Regions from separate parts of the Ruegeria sp. YTSC106 genome, predicted to be linked through region 3. Evidence: riboswitches for the same ligand, from Rfam matches in the RefSeq annotation. Region 3 holds a riboswitch; each other region holds the start of a gene.
The links. A riboswitch is a leader RNA that binds a small molecule or an ion and turns the genes downstream of it on or off. The one in region 3 is predicted to bind cobalamin.
Positions count from the first base shown of each region.

Region 1 (4,594 bases), on a different contig from region 3:
GATAATCCTCCCAGTTTTTCTAATGCCCATGAGGGCACGAGAGCGATCAGGCAAAAATAACCTGATCCCATGAGAAACCATCACAAGAATCAAATATTGAGTCAATAAATAACTCACTCTTATTTATTATTGACAGGGCGGGTCGGCTTTCTCATTCTCAAGCAAGAAAGGGGTGGTCGTGCCTGAATATTCATCTCAGACAAACTCGATTGGCTCGCACGGGTCAGAGGTGCGCGGAACGAACCAAAGCGGCATGCGGGCCCGAAACGAACGCCTTGTGTTATCTCTTGTCCGGCGCCATCAGGCCCTTGCGAAGTCCGAAATCGCGCGCATGACGGGACTGTCGGCACAAACGGTTTCCGTCATTATGCGTCTATTGGAAAAGGATGGGTTGCTTCTGCGCGGTGAACCGGTTCGCGGGAAAGTCGGGCAGCCTTCTGTTCCCATGCGCCTTAATCCGGATGGTGCGTTCTTCTTTGGGCTTAAAGTCGGGCGCCGCAGTGCCGAACTGGTTTTGACTGACTTTGTCGGAAATGTGCGGCAACGAGAGAGGCAAACCTATGACTATCCAACGCCGAATGCCACTTTGGATTTTTCCAGGGAGTGCCTTGGGAAAGTGATGACGTCCATGTCACCTGAGTCCAAAAGCAGGATCGCGGGGCTCGGAATAGCTATGCCCTTTTACTTGTGGGACTGGGCGAAGGCTTTGCAGGTTCCTCAGGAAAAAATGGACCCGTGGCGCGCGTCGGACTTAAAAGCGGACCTGGCTCTCAGCTGCAATATGCCAATTTTCCTTCAAAATGACGCGACAGCGGCCTGTGGTGCGGAATTGGTTTTTGGCCCGGCTGACGGGCCAAGAGATTTTTTGTATTTCTACGTCGGCTTCTTCATTGGCGGCGGGGTGGTCCTCAATGGCTCGATCTTTTCTGGTCGGGGAAATGCAGGCGCGCTCGGTCCTTTGCCTGTTCCTGATGACGCTGGCGGTGTGAAGCCGCTGATTGACGTGGCCAGCCTTTATGTGCTCGAGCGTGCAATCACGACAGCAGGGGCAACCTCGCATTCTTTATGGGAATCGACCGAGCATTGGGATGTGCCAAAAGCTCAACTGGAGAACTGGTTGAATAAGACCGCGAGCGGGATTGCCTATGCGATTGTATCATCATGCAGTCTAATCGACTTTGAGTGCGTAAAGATTGACGGCTGGATGCCGCCGGACATCAAGGCGCATTTGGTTGAATTGGTCGAAAACAAACTGTCCGAGGTTAACCTGACCGGTCTTGAGCGCCCTTTGGTGGTGGCGGGGGCCGTGGGCCCGGATGCGCGCTCGCTGGGCGCAGCAAGCTTGCCGTTGTCGGAAAGGTATCTTTCAGAAGCCTAGAAGTGTATTTCCCCTTCTTCCACTGATGCTTACCGAAGCACGTCAAACCACACCAGACTTCCCAGGTTCATAACTTTTTCGACCGCCATCACAATTGATCGTTGACGGAGACTGGGATTGTCTGGCAAGCCGCTGGACATGTCCGGTTCCGGGGTGCGCTCTGGAATCAATAGGGAATGCGGTGCGGGCTCAGGCCCAATTCCGCAACTGCACCCGCAACTGTAAGCGGCGAGCAGGGCTGAAACGCCACTGGGGTTTTCCCGGGAAGGCCAGTCCGACGCTTTGACCCGCAAGTCAGGATACCTGCCGGGCATGTGCCCCCATAAGGGGCGCTCCTCATCGGCGACGGGATGTGCGTCGGACCAGGATGCCTGAAAGGGCAATTTGGCGTTGGATGTCCCGCAGTCAAAGTGAATTTCGCACCGGGATTGGCGCGACGGGACAAGGACGACTGTTCATGAAAAAGCTGCTCAGTGCAGCCGCTGCCGCGATGGCACTTCCTGCCATGGCAAATGCGCATTTCCTTTTGGAATACACCATCGACACCATGATCGAGAAACCCGGCGATGTGCCGGTCAAGCTGATCTTCTGGCATCCGTTCGAGAACGGTCATGTCATGGATATGGAAAAGCCGCAGGAATTCTATGTGATCCACAACGGCAAAAAAACTGATTTACTTGATACGCTGGAACCTGTCCGCTTCACCGGTGGAGAAAACGAGGGGGCGGCGTTCAAAGGCAGTGTTCCTGTCAAACGTTCGGGCGATTACGTGCTGGTGACGGTTCCTCAACCTTATTATGAGGAAGCCGAAGACATCTATATCCAGCAGTTCACCAAAGCGTTCCTGAACCGCAACGCATTGCCGACCGACTGGATGAACCCTGTGGGTCTGCTGACCGAGATCATACCGCTTAACAAGCCGACCAACATCATCGCGGGTTCGACCTTCACGGGCCGTGTGATGGCTGATGGTCAGCCGGTTGCAGGTGCTGAGATCGAGATCGAGTACATGGCCGCCGAACCTGGCATGGAGAGCTCGGCCGCTTCGACACCGAAGGTGTCACCAATGCCGGGTGGTGCCGTGGTCGCCATATCGGACGACAACGGGTACTTTTCGTTTGGCGTTCCAAAAGCCGGTTACTGGGGTTTCGCAGCACTAGGTTCAGGTCCAGTGACCGAACATGAGGGTAAAGAACTTAGTCAGGATGCGGTCATCTGGATCCGCGCCTGGGATCTGGAGTAGACCCAAATGCACATCGTCGACGGAGCCCTTTCCAACCCGGTCGTGGTCGGCGGTGCCGTCGCCGCTGCGGGTGGGATTGCCATGGGCCTCAGGTCACTGGATCTTGACCGCATCCCCACTGCCGGAGTGTTGTCAGCCAGTTTCTTCGTGGCATCGTTGATCCACGTACCCATTGGTCCGTCATCGGTACATTTGATCCTCAATGGCATGGCTGGACTGCTGCTTGGCTGGGCCGCATTCCCGGCTTTGTTCGTCGGGCTTTTGCTGCAGGCGGTCTTTTTCGGCTTTGGCGGATTGACGGTGTTGGGGATCAACACCGTCAATATCGCTTTGCCCGCGGTGGTGGCCGGATTGTTGTTTGGTCGTCTGATCGCGCGTGGGACGCCTTTGCAGGGTGCGATCTGGGGTGGCTTGGGCGGCGCATTTGCCATTGCGGCGACGACCGGCATGGTCGCGACTTCACTGGCACTGTCGGGGGATGAGTTCCTGCCCGCTGCCAAGCTTGTTTTCTTTGCACATATACCTGTCATGGCCATCGAAGCGATTTTGACCGGGTTCGCCGTTTTGCTGGCGCGCAAAGTCAAGCCCGAGCTGTTTGTCAGAGGAGCGACCACATGAAGCATCTGGTTATCACACTGGCTTTGTGCTGTGCGCCTTTGCCTGCGCTGGCGCATAAAGTCATAGCCGGTGTTTTTGTGTCCGGTGATGCCATAGAGGGTGAGATCGGTTTTTCCAGCGGCGATATGGCAAGCGATACCGAAGTCATTGTTACTGGCCCGGATGGGGCAGAGCTGGGTCGCACGGTGACGGATGCAGACGGGTTTTTTATCTACACTCCGAACTCAGCCGTGGCGCATACATTCTTTGCTGACCTGGGCGCCGGGCACGTGGCCCAGGTTACTATGCCTGCAGAGGACGTCGCGCAGATTATGGGTGTTGTCGCAGAAAAAGCGGACAGCGCAACTTCGGCGACCATGGCCCAGACTGTCGGTTCCGCGACTTCACTAGGCCAAGAGGAACGACAGGTTATCGCAAAGGCCGTTCGTGACGAGTTGCGCCCGCTCAGGCGCGAGATCGCGGCCTATCGCGAACAGAATGACCTGCAAACCATCCTTGGCGGGATCGGGTACATCGTTGGTCTGTTCGGTCTGGGCTTTTACATGGCGGCGCGCCGCAGGCTGGCGGCCTGATGGCACACGTCCTGGGGCACCAAGAGAAAACACTGGCCGAAGCCGGTGACGGGCCTGAAGGTCTGATCAACCTGCTGGATCCCCGGATGCGGATCGTCATGGCAGTTGCTTTTGCAGTCGTTACCGTGGCGCTGTCAGCCCTCATTGCGCTTTGCGCGGCGTTGACCGTGTCTCTTTCGCTTTTGATGATTTCACGCTTGCCGTGGCGAAAGACGTTGAAGCGAATGGCCATGATGGATGGATTCATCCTGTTTATGCTGATCCTGCTGCCCTTTTCCATGCCCGGAGATCTGATGTTCACGCTTTGGGGGTACCCGGCAAGCTGGCAAGGCTTCTGGAAAGCGGTCCAGATTTCTTTGACCGCCAATGCCGTGATCCTGTCCCTGCTGGTGTTGGTTGGCACGATGGAGCCGGTCACTCTGGGTCACGCCTTGCATCGTCTGCGTTGCCCTGAAAAGCTGGTTTACCTTCTGATGTTTACAATTCGGTATATCGAGGTGTTGCGGGAAGAGTATCTGCGCTTGCGCGCCGCCATGAAGGTGCGCGGTTTTCGGCCAGCGACCAACTGGCACACATATCGCAGCTTTGGTTACCTGGTGGGCATGATGCTCGTGCGCGCGATCGAAAGATCGGAACGCATTCTGGCCGCGATGAAGTGCCGGGGGTTTTCCGGACGTATGCCGTTGCTTCAGGAATTTGACCTGACCCGCAGAGACATTGTGTTTGCTGCTGGATTCAGCGGTCTCTGCCTGGGTCTGATCATTCTGGAATTCGTATGACACT
Region 1 is NZ_JBXWMI010000025.1:12,126-16,719, reverse strand. It holds gene AC2FEB_RS21880 (ROK family transcriptional regulator) at 254-1,378, shown strand; cobalamin riboswitch at 1,505-1,703, shown strand; gene AC2FEB_RS21875 (DUF4198 domain-containing protein) at 1,836-2,621, shown strand; gene cbiM (cobalt transporter CbiM) at 2,628-3,239, shown strand; gene AC2FEB_RS21865 (NikL family nickel/cobalt ECF transporter subunit) at 3,236-3,811, shown strand; gene cbiQ (cobalt ECF transporter T component CbiQ) at 3,811-4,590, shown strand; gene AC2FEB_RS21855 (energy-coupling factor ABC transporter ATP-binding protein) at 4,587-4,594, shown strand, end outside.
Region 1: another riboswitch for cobalamin. It lies ahead of AC2FEB_RS21875 (DUF4198 domain-containing protein); the one in region 3 lies ahead of AC2FEB_RS01055 (DUF1636 family protein).

Region 2 (4,594 bases), on a different contig from region 3:
CCTGGGCCGCGTCAGGTGTGATCTTTACGACGGACACCCAGTGCGTGATCTCGGCCAGGTCGCGCAGCACCGCCAGCGGGTCCGCGCCTTCGGCGTATTGCCCGCTCAACTCGGTAAGTGCGCCCGCGGCGTCGCCGCGCAGGATCATATCCATAAGGTCCAGAACGCGGCCACGGTCCGCCAGTCCAAGCATTGCACGGACCTGATCGGCGGTCGTCTCGCCAGCCCCGTGCGATATCGCCTGATCCAGCAACGAGGTCGCGTCCCGGGCCGATCCTTCCGCTGCTCGGGTGATCAGTGCCAGCGCGTCTTCGGCAATCTGGGCGCTTTCCGCTTCGGCGATCTTGCTCAGAAGGCCAATCATGTCTTCGGGTTCAATCCGGCGCAGGTCGAAGCGCTGGCATCGGGACAGTACTGTGACAGGCACTTTGCGGATTTCAGTGGTCGCGAAGATGAACTTTACGTGCGCGGGCGGTTCTTCCAGCGTCTTGAGCAGCGCGTTGAAAGCACTGGTCGAGAGCATGTGAACCTCGTCGATGATATAAATCTTGTAGCGCGCGCTGGCGGCGCGATAGCGCACGCTGTCGATGATCTCGCGGATATCGTTGACGCCTGTGCGGCTGGCGGCGTCCATCTCCATCACGTCGACATGGCGACCTTCCATGATGGCGACACAGTGTTCGCACTGACCGCAGGGCTCGGTTGTGGGGCCACCGGTTCCGTCCGGACCGATGCAATTCATGCCCTTGGCGATGATCCTCGCGGTCGTGGTTTTGCCGGTGCCGCGAATGCCGGTCATGATGAAGGCCTGCGCGATCCGATCGGCCGCGAACGCGTTTTTCAGGGTGCGCACCATGGCATCCTGACCCACCAGATCGGCAAAGGTTTCCGGGCGATATTTGCGGGCGAGAACCTGATAGGTGGGGCTGGAGCTGTCTGTCATGTCTTCTCGTTGGGATTCGGTGCTTCGGCACAGCGTAGTGGCCACCGCTGCCCGCGTCCACAGCGTGGTGTGATGATTTTTGATTTAGAAACGAGTCGCTTTCGCACTAAACTGCGTTAGCAGATTTAATGACTCATTTTTGTAAAGAGTTCTTTGGGGAGGACACGTTTCATGTCGCAGCTGGTGATCTACGCCCTGCAAGTCGGAGGCGGAACGCTTGCACTGACCTCGATGCCCGGACGTGGCGGGGATTATTTCAGCGATCTGGATACGATCGCAGCCTGGCAGCCGGGGCTTGTTGTATCGATGACAACGGATGTCGAGATGCTTCAGGATGGCGCGAAGGATTTCGGCAGCGACATTCAAAGCCGCGCCAGCCGATGGGTTCACCTTCCGATCGAAGATTTCGGAGCGCCGACACAGGCGATTCAGGACGCGTGGCCGTCTGTCAGCGCCGCAGCCCGGCACGCGCTGTCAGGTGGAGGTCGCGTTTTGGTGCACTGCCGTGGGGGCTGTGGCAGGTCAGGTATGGTTGTTCTGCGGCTGATGGTCGAATGCGGCGAACGCGCGGACACAGCGCTGGAACGATTGCGGGCGGTACGTCCTTGCGCTGTCGAAACGGATGCGCAACTGGCCTGGGCCTCTCGGCGTGCCCAGGCACGGGTCAGTCTGGAATCAGATTGACATCTGCGCGGGCGCGCAAACGGGTTTTCGAGGCCGGATCGTGGAAACCTGGATCATCGCGCAGGGTGGGTTTTTCACGACGCCGGATGGCATCGCACTGAACGTGTTTCCGAAGATCAAGTCGGCATAGCCGTTCAGGGGCTCAATTGCGGCTTCGGGCTGCGTCCCGCAAAAGATACGAATGCTGTCTGATCGCGCGCGGAAAATTGCATGGCATCCTTCGGCGCAATGCGACAGCTCACTGCTGCCCTCAACCTCCAAATCGTCACTTGTGGCCAAGGTCGCCTGTGTCACGGCTTCGGATATCGAGCGCGCCAGCCGCGCCAAAGCGGGGCAGGTTTTGCCCGTCCGCTGACATACTGTTGCACTGTATTCATGCGTTTTTGTCTTCCAGATCATCCTGCGCCCTCCGCGCGTGGTGGACAGGATATTTGGGACAGGTGGGACAGCGTGATGCCGTCAAGACCTGCCCGGACACCCCGCCCGAGTTTCGGTTTTGTTTCCGATGGCAGGTCTCCTGACTTGCGGGTCATTGCTTTGCCGACCTTCCCGGCCATTGGGCCAGTGGTGTTTTGGCATCGCTTACCGCTTACAGTTGCGGGGGCAGTCGCGGATTTGGTTGTTGCCTGTATGACCAGACATTACCGCACCGTGTTCCCTTTTCATCCCGACCCCTTGTGGAGGCCGGAAACCATCACACAACCGCTAGCGTTTGAGCACGCACCGAGTCAAGCCGATCTTTTGACCGGACGCTTGGTCATGCTGGATACGATGTTGGTTCATGCATAGTGTCGAGGGTGTTGAGGTTCGGAAACCGGATTTACCAAGCGAAAAGCCAGAGATCATGTTGGATACAGAGCAAACGGTATTGACCGAGGAGTTTCGGTTTCCGTCCGGGCAGAAAACGCTGTCCGCCCGATTGTATAGCCCGGTAACTTCGCCCGAAATCGTCGTCGTGCTGAACAGTGCAACGGGTGTGCCGCGTGATTATTACCGTCATTTCGCACGATGGCTTGCCGCTGAGAAGGGCATGGCCTGCCTGACCTATGACTATAGGGATTATGGGTATTCTTTAACGGGCCGCCTGAAAGATTCGCGTGCGACCATGGCGGATTGGGCCTTGATCGACATGCCCGCGGCACGGGCGGAAATGCGTCGGCGATACCCGAATGCGAAACACTGGACCATCGGCCATTCCGTCGGCGCGATGTTGGGGCCAGTACAACCGGATATCGATCTGATTGACCGGATGATCTGTGTGTGTTCGGGGCTTGTGACCCTAAGCGACCATCCGTGGCCCTATCGGGGTTTGGCAGGGTTGTTCTGGTACGGCCATGCCCCGCTTTTGGCCCGAGCACTTGGCTACCTTCCCGGAAAGGCGATAGGGTTTGGCTCGGACCTGCCGGCATCGGTCTATTGGCAGTGGCGCAAATGGTGTACAGCGTCGTTAAGCTATGTACCTGAAGTCGGGCGTGACTTACCTGCGGCGCACTGGGAGGAAACTGGAGTGCCCGTGGATTTGTTTGCATTCGAGGACGACCAGATGGTGCCGCCGGAAGCGGTTTGGCGGCTTGCGGATCTTTACGGCCCCGATGCCAACCGTCACCTGCTCAGCCCCGCCGATTTCGGGTTGCCTGAGGTTGGTCATATCGGAGCATTTGCCCGGCGCAACGCAGCGGTTTGGCCGCGACTGATCGCTTGACCAGACGCGGCGCAGGACGGGCCGGGCACCGTCCAACCATCACCGGTTGCGAAGTTTCTTTTCCTTCATGACGCCACGGACCATCTTACCGAACGCTTTGTCCCGCGCGCGGGACTGTGCGACTGTTTCAGAGTTGCGCCGATCTTCGCGCCGAAGCTTGCGCCACCGGTCCAGTCTCACCGGATCAAGCGTGCCGTGACTGATCGCCGTTTGCACGGCACATCCGGGCTCGGAGTTGTGCTGGCAATCCGCAAAACGGCAGTCCCGGCTCAACTCGGCAAGGTCCGAGAAAACTTCGTCGATCCCGTCCCGAGCGTCCAGCAGGCGCAACGCGCGCATTCCGGGTGTATCGATCAACCAGCCGCCGTTGCGCATCTGGTGCAGTGCGCGTGCGGTCGTTGTGTGCCGGCCCCGCGCGTCATCCTCGCGAATGCCCGACGTGGTGAGATCCTGACCGGTCATGGAATTGGCAAGTGTCGTCTTGCCAACGCCCGACGAGCCAACCAGCGCTCCGGTTTGGCTTTTGGAGCACCAGGACAGAACCTTTTCAACTTCTGCTGGGTCCAGCGCGTTGATCGCCAGAACCGTCAAGAACGGGTCCAGTGATTGCACCTGCCCCGAGAAACTGTCAGGGTCCTCTGATTTGTCGGCCTTTGTCAGAACAACGACCGAGTAACACCCGGCCTGATGCGCAAGCGCCAGATATCGTTCCAGCCGGGGCAGGTTGAAATCGGCATTGCACGAGCTGACGATGAACAGCACATCGACATTGGCTGCGATCAGTTGCGTCGCGGCACCTGAACCGGCAGCGCGTCGGTGCAGCAGGCTGCGCCGGTCGAGCAAATGGCGCACGCGTTTGTCGTCGTCGGTGAGAACCCAATCGCCAACGGCATAGCTGCCGGTTGACTGATCGAGGGTCAGCAACGGGACTTCACCATCCGGGTTCAGCCCGATCAGGCGGTCCCGATGAACGGAAGTGATGCGAAAAGGTGTGCAGGAAGGATAAGCCGCGTGTTGCGCAGCAAAGTGAGAGGACCATCCCAGGTCCGAAAGTGTAAGAAACATTGGTCTGCCTGTCGTCAGAAACAGTACTCCCGACGGATGGCGATCGCTCATCCCCGGGTCATGTGTTCAGGCAGTCAGTTGATACCGTGAGGTCAGAACCGTGCTGCCCGAAGGGTCTTTTCTACAATCATAAAGCCCTCCTGCGGCTAAGGTTCGAAAAGTGAGAGGTTGGACATCGACCCAAGCGGGGCTCGTTGTGG
Region 2 is NZ_JBXWMI010000021.1:46,833-51,426, reverse strand. It holds gene AC2FEB_RS21115 (DNA polymerase III subunit gamma/tau) at 1-943, opposite strand, end outside; gene AC2FEB_RS21110 (protein-tyrosine phosphatase family protein) at 1,115-1,627, shown strand; gene AC2FEB_RS21105 (hypothetical protein) at 1,619-2,026, opposite strand; cobalamin riboswitch at 2,118-2,338, opposite strand; gene AC2FEB_RS21100 (alpha/beta hydrolase family protein) at 2,409-3,329, shown strand; gene rsgA (ribosome small subunit-dependent GTPase A) at 3,369-4,394, opposite strand; RNA gene ffs (signal recognition particle sRNA small type) at 4,553-4,594, opposite strand, start outside.
Region 2: another riboswitch for cobalamin. It lies ahead of AC2FEB_RS21105 (hypothetical protein); the one in region 3 lies ahead of AC2FEB_RS01055 (DUF1636 family protein).

Region 3 (4,594 bases):
ATCAGGCGGTTGAATTGGCAGCCGGTCAGGCGCGGGCACAGGTGCGCTCTGCGAAAGAAATTCTGAACGATGCCCGCAGCGGCACCGATCTCATCGCCGAAAAAACGGCGCAGATTTTTACCACTCATCTGGGTGCATTGATGGGTGATCTGGCGGTCACCTTGATGCCAGAGGGAGGCGTGTTCCTTGTGGGCGGCGTTGCCGAGAAAAACCGCTGGCTTTTCAGTGACAACTTCAAGGATGCGTTCAACGGCGGCGGCCGCTTCAGCGATTTGCGCCGTTCCCTGAACCTCTACGTGTCTGAACAGGCAGAGTTCGGGATCATCGGCGCAAACAACTTCTGCAAGAACGCGCTGAGACAGTAACCAGACTAACCGAAATCTCTATTCCAAGAAGGACCAAGACATGATCCTGTGCTGTGGTGAAGCGCTGATAGATATGATCTCAGAACCGACCGTGTCGGGTGCGCTGGGTTTTGTGCCACATACCGGTGGTGCAGTTCTGAACACAGCTGTTGCGATGGGGCGTCTGGGCGTGCCGGTTGGAATGCTGACAGGTTTGTCATCGGATATGTTCGGGCAGCAACTGATCGATGCCCTGAAAGCCAGTCATGTGGACACGACGCATGTGATTATCTCGGACCGCCCGACCACGCTTGCCTTTGTACAGCTTTCTGATGGGCACGCGTCTTACAGCTTTGTTGATGAAAACACGGCGGGCCGGATGTTGCTGCCCGAAGACTTGCCCGATCAACTTCCAGCGGTTTCCGCTCTGTATCTCGGTGGTATCAGCCTTGCCTGTGAACCTTCCGCAGATGCTTATGCCGCCCTCCTGGACCGCCACGGTTCTGACCGGGCTGTGATGCTGGATCCGAATATCCGCCCGGGTTTCATCAAGGATCAAACCCGATTTAGAACGCGTTTGAACCGCATGATCTCACGAGCAGATATCGTCAAGGTTTCGGACGAGGACTTGGACTGGATCATTCCGGGTAACGAATCCGAAGCCGCGAAGGCGTCTCTGCTGTTGCAGGCGGGTCCAACCGCTGTCATCGTCACGCGTGGCAGCGACGGGGCGCACGGTTACCTGGCAGATGGTTCAGAAGTCTCAGTTCCTGTAAAGCCCGTTGAAGTGGTCGACACAATCGGCGCAGGTGACACGTTCAACGCTGGCGTCCTGACCGGTCTCAGCCGTGCAGGGCATCTGACCAAATCAGGTCTGCGCGGATTGACTGCGGAAAACTTGCGAACGGCTATGGAACTGGGCGCGGATGTGGCCGCAGTGACCGTATCCCGAGCCGGGGCGGAACCGCCTTGGGCGCATGAGCTTTGATCTTTAGAATGGCACAATGAAACGATCTGAAATCAACCGTATCAAATCTCAGGCACACGCGTTTATTCAGTCCTTCGGTGCCGTGTTGCCACCCTTTGCGAATTGGACGCCAGAGCAAATGCGCAGCCCTCTGGCTGAAACGATTCGCAACCGCGGGCTGGGATGGGACATAACCGATTACGCACAAGGCCGTTTCGACGAACTTGGACTTTTTCTGTTCACTCTGCGCAATGGTGAGGCGAAGGATCTGAAATCCGGGCGCGGGATGCTCTATGCGGAAAAACTGTTGATCTCGAAAGACAATCAGCTTTCTCCGATGCACCGGCATATCGTCAAAGCAGAAGACATCATCAACCGGGGCGGCGGCAACCTCATTCTGGAAATCTATGCGTCGGATCCAAACGGTGGCGTTGACCGCGACAACCCGGTGACGGTCCCCAGCGATGCCTGCCCTGTAACCTTGCAACCCGGAGAGCACTTGCGGCTGAAGCCGGGGCAAAGTGTAACTCTGATGCCCGGCATCTGGCACGCTTTCTGGGCGGAGCGCGGCGATTGCCTTATTGGCGAGGTTTCGACCGTGAATGACGACCGTACGGACAATGTGTTTGAAGAGCCAATCCCGCGGTTCTCAAAGGTCGAAGAAGATGCAGAGCCGGATTTCCTGCTTGTATCGGACTATTGACACCGTTCGGTCCGGGCTGGCGTGAACAGGATAGTCGGCTCAACTATCGCATATCCTTCCACCACCCCACATCGTCTGCCGCTTGACAAGTCTTGCGTAGCCGGACTAGCTGAGCCGGATGGTTCCGTAAGGGATGAAAATGGGAATACGGTGCGGCGCAGGGATGCGCCAAGTCCGTGACTGCCCCCGCAACTGTAAGCGGTGAGCGACGCCACTGTACCACTGATCCGAAAGGGTTGGGAAGGTGGGCCGAGCCTTGACCCGCAAGTCAGGAGACCTGCCATCGCATGGTAAACCAACCCGGGGCGGGGCGTCCCCGAAGGAGGCTTGATGGCGCGTTTGCGTAATATATGGGTATTTGCCTTCTGTCTGCATCTGGCAAACGACGGAGATGGCAATGGCCTGCTATTCTGATCACTACGTTCTGATCTGTTCAACATGTCAGGGGACGATGCCTGCCGAGGCCGCGCAAGACGCACTGGACGCTCAGTTGCCTGACGGTTTTGAAACCCGAATGGTGGCCTGCATGGCAGGTTGTGAACGGGCCATGACCGTTGGATTTCAGGCCGCAGGCAAAGCGCAGTATCTGTTCGGCGACATTAAGACTTCACACGACCTGGCTGCCCTGGTCGAATTCGCGACGCAGTTCGGCGACAGCGACGATGGCTGGACCAGCGCCTCGAACCGTCCTCCTGCCCTCTTTACAAAGACCCTGTCGCGAATACCCGCTTTGCCATCCCGAGGGACGTCATGAGTTTTCTGGTTGCCGAGGATCTGGAGTACTACGCTCTCAATGGTGATATCCTGTTGCAGGACGTGTCCTTTCGTCTTGAAGAAGGATCAATTCTGGCAATTGCCGGGCCGAACGGTGCCGGTAAGACCACTCTGCTGAAACTGCTATGCGGGATCGAAAGGATTGCGTTGGGTGATGTTTGGATTCAAGGCAAAAGCCTTCGCACTCTGTCCGCCCGCCAACGCGCCCGATCCATTGCTGTGGTCGGACAGCAGGAAACGCCCGATGGACGGATGCGGTTGCAAGACTATGTTGCGCTGGGACAAATCCCGATTCAGGGGGAACGATCGACGGCTCAACATAAAGCTGATCTTGAACGGGTGCTGACGACGACCGAACTGTCGCATTTCGCAAACAAACCGATGAGCCAACTGTCGGGCGGTGAACGTCAGCGCGCACATATCGCTCGCGCACTGGCCCAGAATCCATCTTTGTTGTTTCTGGACGAACCAACCAACCATCTGGACCCGGATGCCAAGGGGCACATGCTGTCCTTGGTCGCTGACCTGGGGGTAACGGTCGTCATGATCGTCCATGATCTGGTCATGATCCCGGAATTCGCCAGCCATGTGGCGTTGATGAAAGCCACGCGCCTGACCGGGTTCGGGCCTGTCAGCGAAGTTCTGACCACAGACCGGGTACGTGACACATTTGGTGTGGATTATCTGTGCTTTCAGCACGAAGGCCGCATGATCCCGGCGCTGGACATCCGAAAACGAAAACTGTCATCATAACAGGAGCTAAAAATGATGCACAAACTCTGGCCAGTGGTTGTTTTCACTGGCTTGGCAAGTGGCGCAGCAGCGGAGGCCGTCACGGTTGACAACTGCGGCGAACCGCTTGTTTTTGAAACGGTGCCCGAGCGTCTGGTCGTGCACGACATGAACATGACGGATATGGCCTTTGCGCTCGGCCTTCAGGACAAGATCGTGGGGCTTACCGGAATTACCGGCTGGTACAAAACAAGCCCCGATTTTGATGCTCAGCGTGGCGATATCCCAGAACTTGCCCCCAAATACCCGACCATTGAAAACCTTGTGGCCGTCGAGCCCGATCTGTTCTTTGCCGGTTGGTACTATGGCATGAAACCCGGTGGCGATGTTACGCCCGACACCCTGGAACCCTTTGGTATCAAGACCATGGTCCTGACCGAAAGCTGCGTGCATCTGGACAAGGATCGCCCCGAGGCCAGCATGAACCTTTTGTTTGGTGACGTTCTGCGTCTGGGCATGGTGATGCAGGTCGAGGACGAGGCCGAAGCGCTGGTTGCCAACTGGAAGGACCAACTGTCCGCCATTGAAGCAAAAACAGCCGATCTGGCAAAGCCCCGCGTGTTCCTGCTGGACGGACCGGCCGATGCTCCGTTTACTGCCGGCAAGTTCGCCATTCCCGATGCAATGATCGCAGCCGCCGGTGGCGAAAACGTGACACATGATCTGGATACCAGCTGGGGCCGCACGTCGTGGGAAGCCGTGGCAGCGGCTAATCCGGAATTTCTGGTGCTGCTCGACTATCAGTCCGGCAACGGCGCAGAGGACACCTTTCAGTTCCTGAAGGATCATCCGGTGATGTCACAAACGGACGCGGTAAAGAACGAACGCTGGATTGGCCTGCGTTACGAAGAACTGACGCCCGGCCCGGCAAACATCGAGGCGATCGAGAAAATGGCGAAGGCCATGCACCCGGAGACCAACTGATATGGTCCAATTGGGCCGTTTGATTTTGCTGGGGGCGGTTGTTCTGACCGCCCTTTTGCTGTTGTCCATCGTCTACGGGACCACTCCTAT
Region 3 is NZ_JBXWMI010000001.1:235,598-240,191, forward strand. It holds gene AC2FEB_RS01040 (glucokinase) at 1-365, shown strand, start outside; gene AC2FEB_RS01045 (carbohydrate kinase family protein) at 406-1,332, shown strand; gene AC2FEB_RS01050 (D-lyxose/D-mannose family sugar isomerase) at 1,349-2,014, shown strand; cobalamin riboswitch at 2,119-2,313, shown strand; gene AC2FEB_RS01055 (DUF1636 family protein) at 2,412-2,768, shown strand; gene AC2FEB_RS01060 (ABC transporter ATP-binding protein) at 2,765-3,541, shown strand; gene AC2FEB_RS01065 (ABC transporter substrate-binding protein) at 3,554-4,504, shown strand; gene AC2FEB_RS01070 (FecCD family ABC transporter permease) at 4,506-4,594, shown strand, end outside.